2 regions of the Cohnella boryungensis genome follow, and region 1 is predicted to be linked to the other one. Evidence: riboswitches for the same ligand, from Rfam matches in the RefSeq annotation. Region 1 holds a riboswitch; the other holds the start of a gene.
What was found. A riboswitch is a leader RNA that binds a small molecule or an ion and turns the genes downstream of it on or off. The one in region 1 is predicted to bind cyclic di-AMP.
Positions count from the first base shown of each region.

Region 2: it holds a riboswitch for cyclic di-AMP, as region 1 does, so the genes downstream of both, ACFO1S_RS24290 (APC family permease) here and ACFO1S_RS24895 (KamA family radical SAM protein) in region 1, are expected to answer to the same signal.

Region 1 covers NZ_JBHSED010000065.1:250,699-255,290, reverse strand. The annotation lists gene ACFO1S_RS24905 (S8 family serine peptidase) at 1-96, opposite strand, end outside; gene ACFO1S_RS24900 (GntR family transcriptional regulator) at 709-1,335, shown strand; cyclic di-AMP (ydaO/yuaA leader) riboswitch at 1,475-1,610, shown strand; gene ACFO1S_RS24895 (KamA family radical SAM protein) at 1,710-2,885, shown strand; gene ACFO1S_RS24890 (hypothetical protein) at 2,920-3,561, opposite strand; gene ACFO1S_RS24885 (dihydrofolate reductase family protein) at 3,694-4,248, shown strand; gene ACFO1S_RS24880 (rhodanese-like domain-containing protein) at 4,447-4,592, shown strand, end outside.
Region 2 covers NZ_JBHSED010000065.1:126,424-131,015, reverse strand. The annotation lists gene ACFO1S_RS24295 (Rrf2 family transcriptional regulator) at 1-340, opposite strand, end outside; gene ACFO1S_RS24290 (APC family permease) at 499-2,325, opposite strand; cyclic di-AMP (ydaO/yuaA leader) riboswitch at 2,446-2,616, opposite strand; gene ACFO1S_RS24285 (class I SAM-dependent methyltransferase) at 2,851-3,753, opposite strand; gene ACFO1S_RS24280 (ABC transporter permease) at 4,080-4,592, opposite strand, start outside.

The DNA of each region.
Region 1 (4,592 bases):
AGTGTATGCTCCATTTGACAAAGTACCTAATGATAAAAGCAAGGTCGAGGCCAGAAAGACGTAAAACGTTTTCTTCAAGCGGGAATAAGTGTACATACAGTATTCTCTCCTTTGTAATCTTTCTGTATTTTAGTTCCGAGCACTATCGTTTAGATGTCAAAAGCAATCATAAAGCAGAACACTAGCAACAAAGAGTAGACGAGTGCGACAGGTTACGTTCTGATTTAATTCGAATACATGTTTATCATTTTCTCCTCTCCATTCTCTTGATATTTTTGTAGATGGATAAATAGATGTCCTTACAAATGTTAGTGTAAATCAAGGAAAATATTGGTTCAATTCCGAAGTAAGCGTGAACAATGACAGTAATATACAAATATCACATTAAAACTTCTATTTCCTCTACTTGGCATATGTTCAATAGGAGATAAAGTCGAATAATTAACATATATTGCTATTTATTCTTGCGTAATAATTCTAAACTCCTATTTTTTGATGCAGCTGCTGTTAGTGAATGAACGATTTGCATCGGGTACTGAAGCACAATTAATGACGAGTGTCAGTTGACAAGAACAAATTTTCATTTCAGGTTATTATCAGGATGTTAATATCGATGACGCGGCTGAGGTATGGCAGTTTACTTCTTATTTTGTAAGTCGTATGATTGTCTTTAGAGTCATTTCACAGAATAAGGAGTAAAACGAATTTATGCCGGATGTAGAAAAGGCAGGATATAAATCTATTGCACTCGATATCGCGCAAAGGATCGTAAGTGGGGAAATCCCTGTAAATAGTAAGATTTCCGGCAGGTCGCTGCTGGCAGGGCAATACCATGTGTCTCCTGAAACCATTCGAAAAGCGATTGGATTGCTTAAGGAAGAAAATATTGTTTCTGTCTCTCAAGGCAAAGAGATCATTATCTTGTCCAGTCATCATGCTTATGAATATATAACGAAAAACAAGTATTTGAAATCCGTTTATTCGCTCAAGCAAAACTTGCAGCAGTTGCTGCAAGAAAAACAGGATTTGGATCTGAAGCTTGAAGTCTTGTTGACGGAGATCATTGAGACTTCAGACAGGCTGCAAAATCTTAAACCATATAATCCAATCGAGTTAAAGATTTTACCGAATTCACATGTAGTCGGACAAACGATCGGAAATCTTCAATTTTGGCAGAATACAGGCGCCACGATTATTGCATTGCGCCGAGGAACTCATGTCTCTATCTCGCCAGGACCGCATGTGGTTCTGAGAGAAGATGATATCGTGGTTGTGGTAGGAGACGAGAAAGTATTCGAGAATACAGGTCAATTCATTAATAAACCCCGCTCTTAATATCGTAGTTCATCAGCTGCAAGGGGAACCTTGGCAGCTTTTTGCGGTTGTCACGTTATTCCACACGCTTACAAACAACTTTTACTAGAGAACAAAGTTGTCAGTTTGAATGTTATCTGTTATAGTTTTAGTAAAGTTTCACATCTTACTGCTTAATTTCCGTAAATCCGGAAAGCGGGGGACCCAGTAACTGGGGCGAATCGATCCAGATGGATCGTAGGGAACCATCTATCCCGAGTCCGTCAGCTAACCTCGTCAGCACATAGATGGGTCATATTATTGTAGAGTTAACAACTCTGCTTGTTTTCTGACCCGTGTGAATGGGTCTTTTTTTGTTTCCAGTTTATTTATCCATATTAAGAGGAGTTGGTTTAATGGCAAAGCCTAAGTACATTACCGATATAGACAAATTGACGAACATTCCCCAAGAAGAACGAGACAGATTGAAGCTTATTACAGACAAGTTTGTTTTTCGGGTGAATGATTATTACTTAAGTCTCATTGATTGGAATGAACCAGACGATCCAATTCGTAAGTTGGTCATACCAAATGAGGAAGAGCTCGGGGAGTATGGAAGATGGGATGCTTCAGACGAAGATACGAATTATGTGGTTCCTGGGTGTCAACATAAGTATAGTTCGACGGCCCTGCTAATCGTGTCGGAAGTATGTGGGGCATATTGCAGATACTGTTTTCGCAAGCGGCTATTCCGCAATGACGTCAAAGAAGCCGTGTCGGATATTGAACCGGGATTATCGTATATTGAGCAGCATCCGGAGATTAGCAACGTCCTGCTTACTGGCGGGGACAGCCTGATACTCGGCACTCCGAAGCTCAGGTTTATCCTTGAACGCTTAAGAACTATTGAGCATGTCAAGATCATCCGGTTAGGCTCCAAGATGCCTGTATTCAATCCAATGAGAATCTATGAGGATGAAGATTTGTTAGAGACGCTTAAGGCAAATTCAATGGCAGATAAACGAATTTATGTAATGGCGCATATTAACCACCCGCGCGAGATAACACCGGAAGCCATGAAAGGGTTCGCTGCTTTGCATGAAGCAGGCGTGATCGTTGTGAATCAGACACCCGTGCTGAGAGGAATAAATGATGATCCGAAGGTGCTGGGAGAGTTGCTCGACAAGCTGTCCGCGGCGGGTGTAACTCCGTACTATTTCTTTGTTAATCGGCCCGTTGCAGGGAATAACGCTTTCGTTCTCCCTTTGAGAGAAGTTTATGATGTCGTGGAGAAAGCAAAAGCCTTAACCTCCGGTCTAGGTAAAAGGGTTCGATTGTCGATGAGCCATACCTCGGGAAAAATCGAAATTCTCTCTATAGAGAATGGTAAAGCGTATTTAAAGTATCATCAATCTCGGGACGGTCACTATGGCCGATTCATGATTTTGGATTGCCCCGATCAAGCGGCATGGTTCGATGATCTTCCGGGCAATGAGCAATATTGGGTTCAACCTTCGAAGAAGACGGATACCGTTGCTTCCGTAAACGCAATGCCTGATATTCCGTTAGCCTCAACGTCCGCTCGGGCTTAGCACTAGCTAGATAGGAGAGGAAGAATCGCAATAATTAACCTTCAGCGGCTACAGAGATGGGAATTTTGATGAAGCCTACTCCTATTGACCGCACACCCTCCCGCATATCGGAGCCTACTGTAACCATAACATTGAAGATTTCCGATGGTAAAATCGCTTTTTGATCAGAAACTAAATCAATCACTACGGTTCCTGACCCGCCTCCTGAGGGCTTACCTAAATAATCTACACCCACTTCAACCCTATTTCTCCATTCATCGATGATATTATCTCCTTGGGAAGCTCTTGGCGTTAGAGATGTCTTTTGATTTTCGGGGTGACTGCTCAGAATATTGGAGATATACCATTTCTTCGGGATGTAAATAATCATTCCGCCGAAATCTTTGGGATCAATCTCATACGATGCAACAATCCGCATACGCTCAGCCATTCCTTTGTCGGCCCATACCAAGATCGATCCTTTTACCGATGAGTTCTGATGAGGCGTGCTGGACTTCACGTTGAATTCCTTGGTGACCGCAAGGCCATCATTGACTACTGTGTAATCCGTTAGCTTCCCTTGAAAAAAGTTGCGTTGCACGATCAGAACAGTCGCCGCAACTATTACAGCAGTCAAAGCAGTCAGGATGTACTTAACAGACGGCTTCAGATTAATCCCTCCAATGAACTTCCACATTTTTACCACCTTCAGTATATCAGGACTAGGGCTTTAATCGGAGTTAAAGATATCCTCTTTTTATTAATATGACATAAGGTGACGTATTTGAGATCTATTATGGGTGGTACATTAACGAAAGGAGTAACCATCATGAAACGAAGAATAATTTTAGATTTAGCAGTTACTTTAGATGGTTTTATTGAAGGGAAAAATGGTGAAGTTGATTGGTGCATTATGGACGCTGAGCTGGGATTTATTAATTTCTTAAATCAAATCGATACCATTTTATATGGAAGAAAAAGCTATGATCTATGGGGACAGTTTACTCCGGGAACTGAACATACGGATTCTGAAAAGGAATTCTGGGATGTAGTTCATAGCAAACAGAAATATGTGTTTTCCAGAACGCAAAAGGGGACTGATCATAACGCAATATTCATAAATGATCGTATTCTTGAAGAAGTAAATAAACTAAAGAATAAGCCAGGTAAAGACATCTGGCTATATGGCGGAGCAAATCTTATTACAACTTTTATCCATTTAGGACTTGTTGATGAATTTAGATTATCTGTTCACCCTGTTGTTCTGGGAGAAGGGAAACCGCTGTTTGTGGATATTAAACAGAGGTTGAACTTAAAAATGGTGAATACGAGAACGTTCCCCTCAGGCGTGGTACAGCTAATTTATCAATTGGATGTGAACTAACCTTTTAACAGCGGCAAGTCCGATATACGCTTACCTAAAGCCTGATGCATCAGGCTTTTTTAATATTTTGTAGGCAATGGCGGTGGAGACCGATTCATCTAAGCTGTGCCCTGCACATCTCAACTTTGTTTAAATTGAGTTAAAATTGCTGCTTTATAATGCGTGTATCCAAAGAAGAGCGTTAGAGGAGGCGGCATTATGGGGGCTACGTATACAGATTTATCCTTTCATGAGTTACAAGCTAAGTTAAATAAAAGAGAGAACTTAAAGATCATCGATGTTCGAACAGCAAAAAGCTTTGAACGTGGTCATATACAAGGAGCGATCAATATTCCTTATTCATC
Region 2 (4,592 bases), 120 kb from region 1:
CCATCTTCTCTTCTGCCGCTAAAACCACCTTTTGAATCGGGCAATCTGGTCCATGCTCGAAGCTGCAATCGAACAAGGAGGCCGAGCCTTCTATCGCATGGATAATATCTAGGAACGAAATATTCTCCCAATTTAGTTTGAGTCGATAGCCGCCATTCACACCTGTTATCGATTCAATCATGCCCGCCTTTACCAACTTGGTCAGTATTTTGGACAAGTAGGTTGGAGACACATTTTGCCGCTTCGCCAGCTGCTGTACGCCCATTGGTTTTTGCGGGGTGGCTACAGTAAGAAAGAGCATGGTATGGAGAGCATAATCGGTAGCCTTTGAGTACTTCATTCATAATCACCTCGAAAAAAAGACTCTACATATCTACAATAACTATTATGTTACCTTGCGTCAAGGATTAAACCTGCGCTTTTCTTGGAGCAAATCCGCCAAGCCACTATTATCAAAGCAGCTTGGCGGATGGGTTTTCGCCAGCGCACGCGCACTTGTTATTTCTTTAGATGATAAGGAACGGTCGTCACTATGACATCCTTGCGATACAACAGATGCGTGCGAATCATGAAGCTCGTCTGGTTATGAAGAATGTTGTGCCAGCCTTTCTTGGGAATAAATTGCGGAATGATGACGGTAACCTGATAATTTGACTCGCTGGCCTTGCGCTGAATCGAGTCGATAAATCGGGTTAACGGTTGAATGATGCTCCGATACGGCGAATGCAGCGTAACTAACCTAATATCCGGCTTCCAGTCCCGCCACTTCTCTTGAAAGCGCTGCTCCTCCTCCCTCTCGAACGGAACGTACACCGCGATAATCTGGTCCGCAGCGAGGGATTGGGCGTAGTTAAGCGAATGCTCTACAACATGTGTAATTCCCGATACGGGCACTAGGACGATATTCCCCTCGATCGGCAGCGCCGGCTCGCAAGTGGCTAGTCTCAATTGCTCCCCGACGGCTTCGTAGTGCTTTCTTATCCGTATGAACAGGAATATGATTAGTGGCAGGAACAGGAGAACGGACCAGACCTGCGAAAACTTGGTGATGAAGAAGACCAGCGTGACCGTGAAGCTAATGAGCGCTCCGATCAGATTCACGATCAGCTTGGGAACCCATCCATCAGGCTTCTGCCGAATCCACTTCAGGCTCATTCCCGTCTGAGATAACGTAAACGGAATAAATACGCCGACGGCATATAGCGGAATCAATTGCTCCGTATCCCCGCTGAACACGACGATCAGGAGAATCGAAAGCACACCGAGCATAATAATGCCGTTGGAGTAGCCCAATCTGTCCCCTCTTACCTTGAACATTCGAGGGATAAATTTGTCTTTGGCCAGATTGACGGCAAGCAGCGGAAAGGCCGAATATCCCGTATTCGCCGCGAGAATCAGAATCATAGCCGTCGTTCCTTGAATGAAGAAGTACATGAAATGGCGACCGAACGTATGCTCGGCGATTTGCGATACGACCGTGACTTCCGCCTTCGGAACGATCCCGTAGTAATAAGCCAGCAACACGATGCCCGAAAATAAGAGCGCCAGCAGAGCTCCCATAGCCATGAGCGTTTTGGCTGCATTATGCGAAGCAGGAGTCTTAAAGTTCGGAATTGCATTGGATATGGCCTCTACGCCGGTTAAGGCAGAACTCCCCGAAGCGAAAGCGCGAAGGAGAAGAAACAGGCTGATTCCGGCTACCGGCGTGCCGATCGAAGTGTGCAGATCAGGCGAAGCGTGACCGCTGAGGATATTGTACAAGCCCACCCCGATCAGAATAAAAAGCGCCAGCACGAACAAATAAACCGGATAAGCCATCAGCGAAGCAGACTCCGTCACCCCTCGCAGGTTCAATAACGTAATTAGGATGACAAACATCACCGCAATGGCGACCTTGTGCTCATGAAGGCTTGGGAACGCCGAGGTGAGGGCATCTGTTCCTGCAGATACACTAACAGCAACCGTAAGAATGTAATCGACCAACAAGGAGCCGCCCGCAATTAGACCGGCGGATATCCCGAGATTTTCCTTGGAGACGACATATGCACCCCCGCCGTGGGGATAAGCGAAAATGATTTGACGATACGACAAGATCAGCGCCATCAACAGAATAAGAACGCCAATCCCAATCGGGATGGAGTACCAGAAAGCGGCCGCGCCCGCCGTCATCAGCACGAGCAGAATCTGTTCCGGACCATAGGCGACCGAGGACAAGGCATCCGATGAAAGTATCGCTAATGCTTTCGTTTTTCTAAGTCGCTGCTCTCCCAGTTCATTCGACTTGAGCGGCCGGCCCAACAGCCATCTTTTCACTTTTGATCTCAAAGAAATCACCGTTCCTTAATGTGTCATAATTGATAGGCCAATATCCGCGCAAGCCGCGTTTTGTGCATAGAAAAAAAGACCGCAGAGGATCCCCCCGCGGCCGTCAAGCACCGAAGTTTTTCACCCTCTCTAACGACGCTTACGAGGTTAGCTGTCGGATTCGGGCGTTTAGAGTCGCCCTACGGGATGCAAGCAGCCTGCATTTCCCGATTCACCCCTTGCGACGCTCAAGATCGATCGTCGCTTTGGTTCCCCCGCCTTCCTGTTTCGGAAGCTCAGCGTACAGTGAATATCACTTACGGAATGATCATACTGCATCCATGTCGGATTGCCAAACGGCAAAAGCGAAGCCATTAAACGCTTTAATGAACAATTCAGTTCGAAATAACGCTTACATGAACTCGTCTCTTGTTTTCTATTCGAATTTCATTGTCGCTCTGCGTTTCTTCGATACATACGCCCTGCTGCAATACGAAGAAGAGCCCTAACGTTAAGGGCTCTTCTTCGTCAACTGAATAGTTCTTATTAGGTTCGCCGTTCTCCGGAATACATGCTCTGATCTTGCAGGCGCACCAGCACCTTGCCGAAGCGCCCTCCCTGTTGAAAGGTTACCTTATCCGTCGGGTAGGTCCGATCCAGATACGCGGCGATAATATCCCGATGCTGCGAATCTGCGGGAAGCCCGTGCTGCTTAAACCAATTCAACACATTTGCGGTCGCCGCTTCTTTGGTAAGCTCCATCGTTTTCATTTCCTTGGTAATCAGCGACTCGTAAGCATAACCCTTGATGTACAGCAAGTGGAGCAGGTAAGCCATTTCCAGCTGCCCGGTCGTCTGCAGAGGCTGATCGCTGATAAGCGGCAATATCTCGTTCGCCAGGCTGTTCTCCCTGAAGCCTGCCGACAAGCTCATGTAACAATATTGACGAGCGCAGCTCAGCACCTTCTCTACGCTCTCCCAGTCGGCAATAACCGGACACATGGATACGAATACGAGGTCGAAAGCGTTTTTCCAGCCCTTAGCCTCGATCTCAATGTCCTCGAAATCTTCAGGCACAATATCAACACTTCGGTTGTTAAGCTCTTTCGTATTGCTCTCAAGCAGTCGGACCAGAGGAAGGCAAGGCTCTACGGCAGTCACGGCGGCGCCTCTTTCCGCGAACGGGACCGAAAATCCGCCAGAAGCGGCACCGATATCAAGAATAGTCGAATCCTTGAAATCTACGCCTTGTCCTTCTATCCAGTTCATGATTCGTTTCGCTCTCCGCCGTCCCTCTTCGCTGAACGCCTCGGCATTAAAGGCCTCCGCCTTATCGTCGAAAGCATGCGTGCTGTCGATCCCCGCCAATTTCATCTTGTGGATCGTGGTCGATTGATCATTCCTCCAGGCGTCTTCCCAAATCTTCTCATTAAAAAACTCCGAAGTCATTTCTATTCGCTCCTTTTCGTCTAATAAAAAGCTTTTAAGGATATCTCATATCCTTAATTGGATTAAACTGATTCATAGACTTTATTCATCTATAATAACCGTCATTCTATTTTCTGGTCAACCATCGTTTTTCAAAATTAACATAAGTATAATTATGTTAACTATAACGGAAGATTAATATCATTAACTAATTCCCTTCTCAAGCACAAAGGGTGTCCCATCAGCATTTTAACGAAAATATTTATTGATAATGCACGCAAGCTTACTCCGTATTATCTGCAACCATGCGCAAGAGGCCTCACGTCGTGGGAGGCCTCTTGCTGCTCTTATCCCCCGGCTCCCTGGTACTTGTTGACACCTCGCATCCAGACGACATAGCCGAGCCAGTAGACGAGCGGACCGACCGCTGGGACGATCCACATCCCCCAGACCGGCATCAGCAGACTGTCTTTGCCCAGCAGGTAAGCGGCAGGATAATAGTTGACGAAGGCGAACGGAATGATAAACGTGAGCACAATCTGGATGAGGCTGCCAAAGATCGGCAGCGGATACGAGATGAATTCTTTGAGCCGGAAGAACAGCTGGAACAAAAACCCCGTCCGTACCCAGACGAATGCGGCTGCGCCGATGGCCGACATCAGACCCGCCTGGATCATCGCCCCGCCGAGCACAGCCAGTGCCACGTAGAGCACGCTCCACCAGGTCCAGGACAGCTGCAGCACGGACAGCGCCCATACGAGTACGGAACCCGAGATTAGCAGATGGGCAATGTAAGCTAGGTTGAATCCTCTGCAGATGTGATACAGATATGGGTTGAGCGGCTTGACGAGCAGCGAGTC